DNA from 4 places in the Bacteroides helcogenes P 36-108 genome. Region 3 is predicted to be linked to each of the others. Evidence: riboswitches for the same ligand, from Rfam matches in the RefSeq annotation. Region 3 holds a riboswitch; each other region holds the start of a gene.
The links. A riboswitch is a leader RNA that binds a small molecule or an ion and turns the genes downstream of it on or off. The one in region 3 is predicted to bind cobalamin.
Positions count from the first base shown of each region.

Region 1 (3,613 bases), 290 kb from region 3:
CGGGGGTGGCAAGTATGCTGTAATTGTGCTGGTACTGTTCGGAGAACTGGTTGGCGCGGTCGCGCATGTAAGTTACGATTTTCACTCCTAATTCCTGGGCTTCTTCCGATTCTCCGTGGTGTTTTCCGAGAAGTGCGACGAGGCATTCTGCCAGTCCGATGAAGCCGATGCCCAATGTGCCTTGATTGATGACGGAGGCTATCGTGTCATTGGGTTTCAGCTTTTCGCAGCCCAGCCACAAGGCCGACATCAGCAACGGGAACTGTTTGGCAAATGCCGTTTTCTGGAATTCCATACGTTCGTGCAACTGGCGTGCGGTGATTTCGAGCATGGCATCCAGCTTGGCAAAGAAGCGTGCCGTGCGTTGCGCCTTGTCGTCTATGCCCATGCACTCGATGCCCAGCCGGACGATATTGATGGTTGAGAAAGAAATGTTTCCGCGTCCGATGGAAGTTTGAGGCCCGAAGCGGTTCTCAAAGACACGTGTGCGGCATCCCATGGTCGCCACTTCGTGTTCGTAGCGTTTCGGGTCGTCGGCCTTCCATTCCTTGCTTTGGTTGAATGTAGCGTCGAGGTTTAGAAAGTTGGGGAAGAACCGGCGTGCGGTGACCTTGCATGCCAATTGGTAAAGGTCGTAGTTGCGATCTTCGGGCAGATAGCTGGCTCCCCGTTTCTTTTTCCATATCTGGATGGGGAAAATGGCCGTTTCACCATTGCCCACACCCTGATAGGTGCTTTTCAGCAATTCGCGGATGATGCAGCGTCCTTCTGCCGAAGTGTCCGTTCCGTAATTGATGGAGCTGAACACTACCTGGTTGCCTCCACGCGAGTGGATGGTGTTCATGTTGTGTATGAACGCTTCCATCGACTGATGCACTCTGGCTGCGGTTTTGTTGATGGCATGCTGCACGATGCGATCCTCGCCGGACAAGTCCTCCAGCGCTTGTGGCAGATAGTCCGTCAGTTCCTTGTGATACAGATGCGAGTAATCTTTCCCGTTCAGTTCTTCCAGGTTTTTGATTTCCTCGATATAGCTGTTGCGCACGTATGGGGCAAGGTAGAAGTCGAATGCGGGGATGGCTTGTCCGCCGTGCATTTCGTTTTGCGCCGTCTCCAGGGAGATGCATCCCAGGATGCTGGCGGTTTCTATGCGCTTGGCGGGGCGTGACTCACCGTGCCCGGCCGAAAAGCCGTTTTTCAGGATATGGTCCAATGGATGCTGCACGCACGTCAGGCTTTTGGTGGGATAGTAATCCTTGTCATGGATGTGCAGATAATTCTGGCTGACGGCTTCCAGCACTTCGTCGCTCAGCAGGTAATCGTCAACAAACGGCTTGGTCGTTTCGCTGGCAAACTTCATCATCATGCCGGCGGGAGTGTCGGCATTCATGTTGGCATTTTCTCTGGTGATGTCATTGGATTTGATGTTGATGATTTCCAGAAACATGTCACGGGTTTTTGCCTTGCGCGCAATGCTGCGCTGGTTGCGGTAGGCTATGTACTTTTGCGCCACGTCTTTGCGGCTGCTTTTCATCAGTTCCACTTCCACCATGTCCTGAATGGCCTCCACCGTCATTTGTGAATTTCCCTTGAAGGAAATGTGGTCTGTAATCTGATGAATCAACTGCAAGTCTTCACCTTTGTCCGTGTGCAGCATGGCTTTCCGGATGGCTGTGACTATTTTCTCTTCATTGAAGCCGACAATGCGGCCGTCACGTTTAATTACCGTTTGTATCATAATCGTTGTATCTAAATGTAGAACTGTTTTGTTTGACTTGGTTATGCCAACAAAGTTACGTATCTTCTTGATATGTTTTTCTTTTTGGAAAACTTTTGTGGGTTTAAAAAGTGTTAATGTATTGACGTACAGTATGTATATGTTGAAAAGTGGGAAACTTTGCTTGAAGATAGCTTTTCATAGTTGCTCATTATTGTATATTGGCGGAGTACAAAGAGCACCCTTGATTCTGAAATGCAAAATGAAGATAAATATTTGAGGCAGATTGCCTGTTTTCGAATTCTTTAGCTATATTTGCATCGAACCGGTTTGCATAAGGCTTTCTTCCTTAGCAATTAAAAGGGAATCGGGTGCAACTCCCGAACAGTCCCGCTGCTGTGAAGTTTTACGTCAAACATTCCGTTGGATACCTGTTGCCACTGATCAAATTCGGAAGCGAAAGAGGTTGGGAAGGCGTTCGGAATGGAAACTGAGTCAGAAGACCTGCCGTTCGATTGCGCTTCTTTGTCACTCGTGGGGTTAGGGCAAAGATTATTGATCTTAATATAATCAAAAGAAAGGATAGATATGGCAAAAGTATTTCCTCCGTTCAGATTGGATATTGCCGGAGCTTTTTGTGCGCCTCGCGCGCTGAAAGATGCCCGTGAGCAATATCGCAACGGGCGGATAAGCCTGCAAACCTTGCAGGCGGTTGAAGATGCAGAAGTACGCAACCTTGTGGAACGGCTGAAGTCGGGAGGCATGCAAGTTGTTTCCGATGGCGGTTTCCGGAGCCGTGACTTTCTGGAAAGCTGGGAAGGGATACATTCAAAGGATGGACGGCCCCTCACAGCAGGATCTGCCCTGGAGATTACCGCCCGGATCGGATTGCAACGGCATCCCGTATTTGAGGAGTTTGCTTTCCTCGTTTCCGTGGCGGGTGAGGACGTGACGGTCAAGCAGCATATACCCTCGCCGGCAGAAGTGATGACGCAGATACTTCAGCGTGTGGAACGGAGTTGCTTGGAGGCCGCCTATCCGGACATCCGCCTCCTGTCCGATGACATCACCGCCTGTTATAAGATACTGCTGGACAGACTTTATGATGCCGGTTGCCGCTATATCCAGTTTGACGGTGTGCATTCCGTGGTTATGGAAGAAACGATTCGTCTCAACAACCGCGTCTTGCGCGAGCGTCCCGGCGGAATGTATGTGGCTTTCCATGCTCCTACGGAGATGCTGGTGCAGTTGCATGGCGCCGACGCCTATTTCCTGAACTACGATTGCGGCTCTTGCGACCGCAACCGCTTGTTATGGTTCCTACATGAGAAGGAGGCGGTGTTCGGTTTTGTGCTTTCCCGTTATCCCCATGAAGACGAGTTGGACGAGCTTCAGGCCAAGACGGAGAATGTCTTGAATTATATTCCTCTGAAACGTTTCACTCTGTGCCTGCCCGATGCCAATGCGCTTCTTTCCCCCTCGGATGCCGATGAGGAAGAACAGTGGGAAACCGTGCGGCTGGGGATGATGATGGCGCGGCGTATATTTTGCTGACCGGAAGATATTCTGTTGTCAGTGAAATATGCCACACTTTGATATGCAGAATGCCACACTTCACAAAGAATGACATGCGTCATTGGCCTTGTTGAAGTGTGGCATTCGTTGTGATGCAGTGTGTGTGGATCGTTATTTGATCACTTCGGCTAATTTCTGTTGCAGCTCGTCACCGTGCAGACCGCGTGCAAGGATAATTCCGTCACCGTCAATCAGTACAGTGTGAGGAATGCTGCTTACGGCATACAACTTGGCGCCTTCGCAATTCCAGTATTTCAGGTCGGACATTTGCGGCCAAGTGATGTTCAGTTTCTTGATGGCTTCCTTCCAAGAGTCACCGCT
Region 1 is NC_014933.1:2,487,223-2,490,835, forward strand. Features, by position in the region: gene BACHE_RS10090 (anaerobic ribonucleoside triphosphate reductase) at 1-1,738, opposite strand, end outside; cobalamin riboswitch at 2,027-2,243, shown strand; gene BACHE_RS10095 (uroporphyrinogen decarboxylase/cobalamine-independent methonine synthase family protein) at 2,306-3,271, shown strand; gene BACHE_RS10100 (TlpA disulfide reductase family protein) at 3,404-3,613, opposite strand, start outside.
Region 1: it holds a riboswitch for cobalamin, as region 3 does, so the genes downstream of both, BACHE_RS10095 (uroporphyrinogen decarboxylase/cobalamine-independent methonine synthase family protein) here and BACHE_RS08745 (TonB-dependent receptor plug domain-containing protein) in region 3, are expected to answer to the same signal.

Region 2 (3,613 bases), 520 kb from region 3:
TTCGTAATTACAAAGCGGATTACGTTCGCCGTTTTTGGCAAATAGTTTGTCTCCGTTAACGCTATAAACATCTCCGGGCATTGTGGGAGCACCGCCTATATCAGTGGTATAATAGTCGTCATTAAAATTTATGCTTGCATCCAAATACCCTTTCTTTCCGACTTGGGAACCAATGGCAAACATTCCGGAGAAACGGTCGGCATTTACCATACGATAACCGTCCCCGTTTGCATAGTAAATATTGGCGCGATAATTTATCGGTCCCAACAACTTACCACCGAAACCTACATTAGCCTCTTTTTGCTCCCAACTGCCGTAGCTTATGCCAGCATTGCCTGTAAAACGTCCTGTTGGTTTCTTACGAATGATATTGATGATTCCTCCCATCACAGAATGTCCTGCCAGTATAGATGCAGGCCCTTTGATAACCTCAATGGATTCAACAGAAGAAAGGTCACCAAAAGGTATTGTATTAGTCAAAGAACGCTCATCACGTATTCCGTCATAAGCAATCACAGCATCAGAAGTACCACGAATACTATACCGTTGAAAAGCCCCCAACTGATTTGAACTCATAATTACGCCCGGCAAAAAGCGTACGGCATCCTCCATATTAGTTATATGCTTACGCTGCAAGGTAGCATGATCTATCTTGGTCACTGTCATAGGAAGATACTTCAACGGGACAGGCATATTCAACATACCCACCGGTTGGTCCTGCAAAGGTTTCCTCTGCTTAGCTGTAATCTCCACCTCACTAATGTTGAAAATACTGTCTGTAATACTTTTTCCCTGTCCGAATACCAATAGCGGACAAGCAACAGCCATTGATAAAAAAACTTTTTTGTTCATCTTTAAATCTTAAAATTAAAACTATATCATAGAATCCGAATCAAAAAACACGCAAAGGAATAATCTCAATATCAGATGAATATTAAAGATAATTTCCCTAATAACGAATTTAATAAGAACTTTAGTATAAATTCTTTTGTTGACTCAACAGATCATCAGTCATTTCCTATCCCCGGGAATTTGACATCTAACAGCTTACTTTTGGCAGGTTTCCTGACTTCACCTGAGAAATAAAACCTTCCCATCTTGCGATAGTGGTATGCGAATAGAATATTCCTCTCATAAGGTGTTTACAGTAGCGGGTACTGTTCCGGATTCTCACCGGATTCCCTTTTAAAACAATTAGCTTGAAATGCTATTATCTCACCAAAAACGCCGCAAAGGTATTATTATTTTTATAAAAGAAGAAAAAATAAGAAAATATTTTAAAACCAAGTAAACAAAAGATATGCGTTTAATTTTTCTCTCTAAAAAAGTAGGTATATTTGCACCCATTCAGGTGATATGACATTCTTTCTGTCTGTCATATAAAAGGGAATTCAGTGAAAAGCTGAAACAGTGCCCGCTACTGTATGGTCCTATTTGCTTATCTATCTAAAAAAGATGGAATAAAGCAAACGAAAAGTATTCTCATCTATAACCACTGTCCTGAAATTGCAGAATGTTTTCTCTGAAGTCAGAAGGGCGGGAAGGTTGGACTTTTCGGAAAGGCTGAGTCAGGAAACCTGCCTGAGACATTGCATAACAGAAAAAGACTTCCCGGGTCAGGCAGTCAAGTATTAACCATATTTTATTAATCAATGAAGAAAAATATCTTATTGACAGCCATACTCTGCTGTCTGATGGTATCTCTCCATGCCCAGGTAACTTTAAGCGGAAAAGTAACGGGCAAAGAATACGGCGAACCTTTAACAGGCGTCAACATCCGTGTAGATAATAGTCTTACAGGTGGAACAACCAATGGAAAAGGAGAATTCTGTATCAGTAACCTTCCTGAAGGGAAACATAACCTGAGTTTTACGTATGTGGGGTATGCTCCCTTGCATTTCACTTTTCAAGGCAGCAACAAAGATATTCACATAGTCATGGAAGAAAGCTACAACAACATTGGGCAAGTAGTAGTAACCGGTACAGGTACACATAAACGCATGACAGACAGTCCCGTTCCGGTTTCAGTAATTACAGCCAAGGAAATAAGCAGTGCCAATGTATCAACCTTAGAAGAGGCATTGGTAAAACTTACTCCCAACATATCTTCCTATACCAATGGTATGGGCACTACAATGAGCCTAAACGGAATCAATGAAGATTATGTTTTGATTCTTGAAAATGGTAAGCGACTGGCAGGAGAAGACAGATACACCCGTATTAATGTAGCAAACATCAAGCGTGTCGAAATACTGAACGGAGCTGCATCCGCCCTTTACGGTAGTGACGCCATAGGAGGTGTCATAAATATCATCACGGATGATGCCAAAAACACTTTGAATATATCCAACTATACACATTATTCCAGTGAAGGACGTTGGACAGAAGCTTTCAATGCGGACGTCAATGCAGGTAAGTTATCTTCTTACACCTCCTATCAACGCCTCCAGGCAGGTAGCTGGCAGAACAACAACATTGATGAGAACGGAAACCTTACAGGGAAACCCACTTCCGTAGGTTTCTACTCCAATACCGTGAACCAGCGTTTCGTGTTTAATGCTACGGATAAATTATCGTTCTATGTACGCGGTACTTATTATGATAACAAAACCCGCCGTCCGCAAGATGCCACTTACTTCACTTATGATAAAAAGAAAAAAGAATATGTGGAGAAAGGTGCATATACTTATAATCTAAAACATGAAACGTACACCTATGGGGCAGGAATGAAGTATATGATTAACCGTTCCGCATATATTGATGCAGAATTCTATTCCGACAATTTTTCGTCCGACTATGTTTATTTCAAAAAATCAGGCAGCTTCCAACCGGGAGATGAAGTGACGCGCAAAAAAGTACATTACTATAACGGAAACGTAAAAGGTATCTTCAGAATAGGCAGTCACAACAGATTGTCTGTAGGAATGGAGTACGTCAATGAGCAATTAAAAAGCGAATCGGATAACATTCCATTCAAGAATATGTACACGATGGCTCTCTATGCACAAGATGAAATCAAGCTGATGAAAAATCTACAGGCGGTGTTAGGACTGCGCTATATCTATAATGAGAACTTTAAGAATCATGCTACACCCAATGTAGCCCTGATGTACAAACTTGGAGATCTGAATCTACGTGCCGCTTATGCTGCCGGTTTCCGCACTCCTACCCTCTCACAGCTTTATGCAACGGATGAGTCGAAGACATCCAGCCGATATACAGTGGGCAATCCTAATCTGAAACCGGAAAAGAATAATTACTATTCACTGAATGCGGAATACAACTACCAATGGATTTCAGTCTCAGTAACCGGTTTTATGAATGACATCCGTGACATGATAAACTACCGTACCCTCTCCGACAAGGAGATTGCAGCCATGGGATTGGATGAAAAGCATGCTGCGTTTGACGAGATACGCCAACGTGACAATGTGGATAAAGCAAAAACCAAAGGCCTCAGTTTCAATGCAACCATAAACCTTGGAGCCGGCTTCAGAGTCAGCGGAGGCTATACCTACATGGACACCAAAGCCAAACAGCTACAGACAGACGGTACATATAAAGAATCGCCTATCGACAAAAGCATCAGGCACATGGGAAACATCAACGGCCA
Region 2 is NC_014933.1:2,711,470-2,715,082, reverse strand. Features, by position in the region: gene BACHE_RS11010 (TonB-dependent receptor) at 1-852, opposite strand, end outside; cobalamin riboswitch at 1,037-1,238, opposite strand; cobalamin riboswitch at 1,333-1,599, shown strand; gene BACHE_RS11005 (TonB-dependent receptor) at 1,653-3,613, shown strand, end outside.
Region 2: it holds a riboswitch for cobalamin, as region 3 does, so the genes downstream of both, BACHE_RS11005 (TonB-dependent receptor) here and BACHE_RS08745 (TonB-dependent receptor plug domain-containing protein) in region 3, are expected to answer to the same signal.

Region 3 (3,613 bases):
AATGTAAGTATTCAGCAGGGAGGCGGTTATTACCACATTAGGTAAGGCATAATGGGCGGCCAATGACGTCAGATAACTGAACCGCTGGGGATACTGGCAATTTCTCAGAGTAGTGGACAAGTCATTATAGCTGAAATCTTGCGCTAATGAAAAAGAGAGATTGCGTATGGGGCTTGTCCATAAGGTTGCAGTCAGATATGTTTCCGTCTGGCGAAAACGGTCATCTGTAATACCGGACGCTTCATTATTGTAGTCTTTGTTCCAAGTATAATTAAACTTCCCACCCACTTTCAGCTTCCAATGATCAGAGAAACGGTTTTCATAGGCTGCTTGCGCAAAATAATTACGATCATATAACCGTTCCGCAGCATAAATATTGTCATAAACCACACCACCGGGAAGCCCTCGTTCCGAATCAAACAAATAAAGTTTCACGCTCAGATCCTGCTTAGCATTTAAACTCAGATAAGAGTTTAGTTCTGCACGCCAAGAACTTATATCGCTATTGTTGCGTTTTTCATTAATCAAAGCCGTGCCGTTCCATAATTTAAAAGGATAATTTCCATCGGCTCTCAGATAATCAACGTATGCAGACAGACTGAGCTTTCCGTTTAGACGCTGCGCATAAAGCAAAGAAGGATTGACCAATCCAAAGGAACCCGCTTTTAAATTAGTCGTCAGTTGACGTGATTTTTCGGATAGTCCGGGACGGAGTGTCTCAATATTCAAAGTACCTGCAGAAGCAAACGTTTTGGCAGATTGATATATATCATCAGATTGACCGATCGTCAAATAGAGCAAAGAAACATTGTCCAAAGAGAAACGGGATATATCAACTTGACCGGACTGACAATCGCTTATTGCCACACCGTCATAATTCACTCCCGTATGCTGTGCACCAAGACTACGCACAGAAATAGTTTTTAAGCCGCCAATCCCTCCATAATCTTTTACGCTGACTCCCGTAAAGTGCTTCACTGCTTCTGCAACTCCTTGTACACCTATTCTCTCCATCTGTTCCCTTCTCATAATCTGGATTGGAGCAGCAGTTGTCATATTGGAAATTATTTTTGGGGCACGCACAATTACTTCATCAATAGAATGTACTCTATTCGTAACTGTATCCGGAACAGCATCTTGAGCAGTAAGACAAAAGATATTCATACTACATAAGAATATGCAAGTATTCAATATTCTATATTTCATACCACAAAATACCTGTGACTATTTTAAACTATCTTACACACTGCCCGCTTTCCTCGAACGGACAATTTTTTGACTGTGTTTTGCAGGTCTTCTGACTTACTCCGGACTTTCCGCCTTCCCACCGTATAAATATCGGCAGTGGCACAGGTAGTTGGCAAATCCTTCAATATGAGTTCACAGCAGCGGGACTGTCCGGGACTTGCACCCGATTCCCTTTTCATCCTTTCCCCGAATGGAGAACACGGAACAAAACACTGGCAAATATAGGAATAATATCTAAAACAAAAATATCTTAAGCTCTGATCTCCATTATTTTTTGAATACAATTGCAGCCTTTGTGGGGATCCATGCCCAAAAGCAGGAGCCATGTCCTTCCTCTGAGGTGAAATTTATCCTTCCATCACAAACCTCAATGATGGTCTTACAGATGGAAAGTCCAAGTCCCGTGCCCTGCACAAACGGATTCAGCTTCTCAAAACGCCAGAAAACGAGATACTGTTTGTCAGTAGGAATACCTGCCCCGGCATCTTTCACATAAATGCGAATGCCGTCTCCATCCCATATATATTCCATTTTGATATACCCCTTTTGCGTGTGCTTAATGGAATTGGTCACAAAATTGGTAAGAATCTGTGCTATGCGTGACCAGTCAAGATAAATCCAGCAACTGCTGTATGGATTTTGTATGATGAACCGCACTTCCGGGCTCTACAAACGTTGCTGCAATGATACTCCTAAATAATCGAAATAACCGGCCATATCAAAATATTCGCGATGAAATGACATCGCTCCCGACTCTATGCGCGAAAGGTCAAGAATATCATTAATCAGATTCAATAGCAACTCATTGTTCGTATTGATAATCTATATTTCCTGCAGATCCTCCGTAGTTTGAAATAAACCGGAAAAACCGACAATAGCATTAAGCGGAGTACGGATTTCATGGCTCATATTAGCCAAAAACACAGATTTCATTTTGTCTGACTGTAAAGCTCGTTCTGTCTCATGCTCCAACCGATGCTGCGTGAGAATAAGGTCTGGATGTCACGCAGCAGCCCGGAGTAAGCCGTAATCTTTCCCGAATTGTTCCGTAGTGGCATTCCATTGACCATCACATATTGTGCTTCTTGGCTGCCATCTTCCAAAATAGAGAGTAACTCCCATTCCTCTGAAAAATTTTCTTCTTCTCCTGCGGACAAACGGTCAAAGGATTTATTCACACTGCCATACTTTAATGGCGGAATCCGCTTCTTCAAAAATTCATCCCTCGTCATCCGTTCTTTCAAGGCTGTGTCACTGTAATCCAATGTTATCATTTGTGTGACTATGTCATAGTCCCAAACTAAGATATTACTTTGAGAAAGCACGTAGCGCATTTTTTCGGCATACTCATTCTATATGAAAAAAATAACTCTCGCAAATAATAAACCTGATATTGCCATTTATGCTGTCATTTTTCTAACTTTGTGGCATAAACTCCAAAAATAATTGCCATGAAATATAAATTGTTAGTCCTTGACGTGGACGGAACACTACTCAACAACGCAAGGGAAGTCAGCAAACGGACATTAACCGCCATACTGAAAGTTCAACAAATGGGAGTACGCATAGTGTTGGCATCCGGTCGGCCCACATACGGATTAATCTCATTGGCCAAAACTCTTGAATTAGGCAACTACGGAGGGTTCATCATCTCCTATAACGGTTGTCAAATTATAAAAGCCCAAAACGGAGAAATCCTGTTCGAACGACGAATCAATCCTGAAATGCTGCCTTATCTGGAAATGAAAGCCCGAAAAAACGGCTGCGCCATATTCACTTATCACGATGACGAACTTATAGCGGACAATCCGGCAAATGAATATATACAAAATGAAGCGCAACTGAATAGCTTAAAAATAATCAAAGAAGAAGAGTTCTCTACCGCAATAGATTTCGCCCCTTGCAAATGCATGTTGGTAAGTGACGACAAGAAGGTACTGGCCAGTTTGGAAGAACATTGGAGAAAACGTCTGAACGGTACTCTGGATGTTTTTCGTTCTGAGCCTTATTTTCTGGAAGTAGTTCCTTGTGGAATTGATAAAGCAAACACTTTGGGAGTCTTATTGGAACATCTGAGCGTAAAACGCGAAGAAGTGATTGCCGTCGGAGATGGTGTATGCGACGTGACGATGCTCCAATTAGCGGGGTTAGGTGTAGCAATGGGACATGCCCAAAATTCAGTAAAGATCTGTGCTGACTATGTGACAACTTCCAACGAAGAAGACGGTGTCGCCCAAGCCATAGAAAAAATAATTCTGGCAGAAGTCCATGCGGGAGAAATTCCTCTTGATCTGCTGAACGAACAAGCGCGCCATGCATTGATGGGAAATTTGGGAATCCAATATACCTACGCTTCGGAGGAACG
Region 3 is NC_014933.1:2,193,276-2,196,888, reverse strand. Features, by position in the region: gene BACHE_RS08745 (TonB-dependent receptor plug domain-containing protein) at 1-1,206, opposite strand, end outside; cobalamin riboswitch at 1,271-1,473, opposite strand; partial or broken gene BACHE_RS18065 (sensor histidine kinase) at 1,516-2,205, opposite strand; gene BACHE_RS16645 (hypothetical protein) at 2,178-2,522, opposite strand; gene BACHE_RS08735 (Cof-type HAD-IIB family hydrolase) at 2,700-3,613, shown strand, end outside.

Region 4 (3,613 bases), 660 kb from region 3:
TAAGTAATTTGAAATGGCAGTCATAAGTACCGTTAGCTTGAAGCAGTGCAGCTTGCACAAGTTTCAACCTATTATGTTTTGCATTATGTCGGTAAAGATGCTCATTTACTCATTAAAAGCAGATGCGCTAAAACAAATAAAAATTCGGATTACTTTCAAGAGAACAGCAGTCTTGTTGTTCCCTTTTCTCTTGTTCACAGCCAGCATGCAGTGTTTCCTTCGGATGGCTTGCTACTATGCAGATGCCGTAAGAAACTGACCGGATGCTGTTTTTTTTTATTTCTTCATTCTTACTTCATACAAATCATTCCTGCGATCCTTCAGATTACGAACACTACCATAAGTATGAAGTTCGTTCAACAAATCCAAATCCACATCGGACACAAGAATCATTTCAGTATTCGGAGTTGCCTCGGCACGCTTTCCGTCGGTAGGGAAAGCAAAATCACAAGGGGTAAATACGCCGGACTGGGCATACTGTATATCCATATTATGCACACGTGGGAGATTGCCTACACTGCCGGCTATTACAACAAAACATTCATTTTCGATAGCACGGGCATGGGCACATACTTTTACGCGTGAATACGCATTTTGCGTATCAGTCAAGAAAGGCACAAACAGGATTTGCATACCTTGGTCTGCCATGATACGGCTGAGTTCGGGAAATTCCACATCATAGCATATTAGCACACCTATCTTTGCGCAATCCGTATCGAAAGTCCGCAAAGATTTGCCACCACTTAATCCCCAACTCTTTATTTCATCGGGGGTGACATGTATCTTTTCATACATCTCGTAAGTCCCGTCACGGCGGCACAAAAAACCGACGTTATACAAACGTCCGTCCTCTTCCTTGATTAGCGGCATGCTACCCGTAATAATGTTGATATTATAACTGATGGCTAATTTCATAAAACGCTCCTTAATTTCTTCTGTATAGGCTGCCAATCCTCGGATAGCTTCCGATTCCCCTTCATCATTAAATTTCGCCATCAGCGGAGCATTGAAATACTCAGGAAACAGCACGAAATCACTTTTATAATCTGATACGGCATCAACAAAGAACTCTACTTGTTCAAATAAGTCATCCAATGTCTTGTAAGTGCGCATCTGCCACTGCACCAATCCTACACGAACCGTTGTTTTAGGGTTTACATAGTCTTGTGTGGGCGGCTGATAATAAATATTATCCCATTGCAAAAGGCAAGCGTAGTGCTTGGATTCTTCATCATTGGGAAGATAATTACGCATTACCTTACGGACATGGAAGTCATTGGAAAGCTGAAAAGTCAGTACCGGATCATAAATTTCTTTTTGACGGACCTTGTCTATATATTCCTTGGGACGGAGTTGGTCGGCATATTTATAGTAATTGGGTATGCGCCCTCCGAACATTATTGCTTTGAGATTCAATTGTTCACACAGCTCTTTTCGATATTCGTACATGCGACGTGCCAGACGCAAGCCGCGATATTGGGGATGAATAAACACTTCGATGCCATAAAGGATGTTCCCTTCAGGATTGTGGGTATTCACTTGTGCATAGGTATGATCATTTTTTACATCATCATAATTTACAATAATACTAAGAGCACAGCCCACGATCTTCTCATCCACCACCGTCACAATTTGTCCTTCAGGGAAAATACGAATCAGTTTTTCTATCTGCTTGTGAGTCCAGAATACATCACTTCCATCCGAATATACACGTGTGAATGATTGTGCCAATTGCTCGTAGTCCTTAATCATCAGATTACGTATCTGTACTTTATTGATTTTAGGTGTTTCCATAAAATACTGCTATCTTGTTAAAAATGCTGCAAAGGTACGTTTTATAACCATACATTATTCTCTTGAAAGAAGATATTCTCGGCTTCCCAAACACAATCATTGTATTTTCAGTAGAAAGTTTTGCTATTTTAATAACATCAATACTGTAACGGTTACATTTATTTTTTATCTTTGCTCCCGAATTGGTTTCGGAAGGCCGATCGGTCATTCGGATTAAAAGGGAATCGGGTGCAAATCCCGAACAGTCCCGCTGCTGTGAAACTCCATCAATGTTTCTGATATAACTACTGCCACTGAGTCTTGCAAGTTAAAAAGAGGGAAACGGGAAGGCATCGGAAATAAGGAGTAAGTCAGAAGACCTGCCACTCATTAAAGGCTGTTTCCACTCGTGGGATTAGGGATACAGTGCGAAAGAAACATTAAAAATCACAATAAAAAAGACTATCTCATGGAAATAACCAAGAGAAATGGGACAAGAGAACCCTATGACAAGGAAAAGATTGCCACTGCAATACGGAAAAGTTTTATCAGCACCGGACAGAAAGTAACTGATGAAACTATATATATTCTGGTAAGAGAAGTAGAGAATTTCGTTGACGGCAATATGGAAAACCGAAATGTCGAACGGATTCAGGATGAAGTAGAACGATGCTTGATGGAACATGGCTTTTATACAGAAGCCAAAAACTACATCCTTTACCGCTGGCAACGGACAGAACGAAGAAAAGCCCTCAACAATATAGTAAATGAAGTTGGCGACACTACATTAATGGATATACTGAAAAGTATTCAACAGGATTTTACTTGCAATGAATACAGTCTGATTATGCTTGCAGAAAAATTTTCCAGCTTCTACAAACCAGAAATGGCATCAAAAGAACGGTTAACCGCACTCGTCAAGGCAGCCATAGAATTGACTACTCAGGAAGCTCCTGATTGGGAGTTTATTGCCGCACGGATACTTAACTTCCAATTAAGCAAGGAATTGAAAGAGCAAGAAGGAGTTGCCGGAATACATTCTTTTTATGAAAAGTTGTGCTTTCTGACAAATGAAGGATTGTATGGAGACTATATATTAGCTGCTTATTCTCCTCAGGAAATTGAAGAAGCCGAGGGATTTTTATGTAGTGAACGAGACAAATTACTTAATTATTCCGGGTTGGATTTACTCGCCAAACGTTACCTGATTCGTACCCGTTCACATCAACTGATTGAATCTGTACAAGAAATGTATTTGGGAATAGCTCTCCATCTTGCCATGCCTGAAAACAAAAACCGAATGTCATGGGTAAAAAAAATCTATGATCTGTTAAGCTGTTTGGAGGCAACGATGGCAACACCTACTATGGCCAATGCCCGTAAGCCCTATCACCAACTATCAAGCTGTTTTATTGATACTGTTCCCGATAGTTTAGAAGGCATCTATCGCAGTATAGACAATTTTGCTATGGTCAGCAAATTCGGAGGTGGAATGGGACTGTATTTTGGTAAAGTGCGTGCTTCCGGAGGCAATATACGGGGATTTAAAGGTGTGGCAGGCGGAGTAATTCGTTGGATGAAACTTGTTAATGACACAGCCGTAGCTGTTGATCAATTGGGCATGCGTCAAGGAGCTGTTGCTGTCTATCTGGATGTATGGCATAAAGACTTGCCGGAATTCCTTCAACTACGAACCAACAACGGAGATGACCGAATGAAAGCTCATGATATCTTTCCCGCCGTATGTTATCCGGATTTATTCTGGCGTATGGCAAAAGAAGATTTAAATCAAGTGTGGTATATGTTCTGTCCCAATGAAATAATGACAGTAAAAGGTTAT
Region 4 is NC_014933.1:2,858,015-2,861,627, forward strand. Features, by position in the region: gene BACHE_RS11645 (carbon-nitrogen hydrolase family protein) at 277-1,794, opposite strand; cobalamin riboswitch at 1,961-2,175, shown strand; gene BACHE_RS11650 (ribonucleoside-diphosphate reductase subunit alpha) at 2,243-3,613, shown strand, end outside.
Region 4: it holds a riboswitch for cobalamin, as region 3 does, so the genes downstream of both, BACHE_RS11650 (ribonucleoside-diphosphate reductase subunit alpha) here and BACHE_RS08745 (TonB-dependent receptor plug domain-containing protein) in region 3, are expected to answer to the same signal.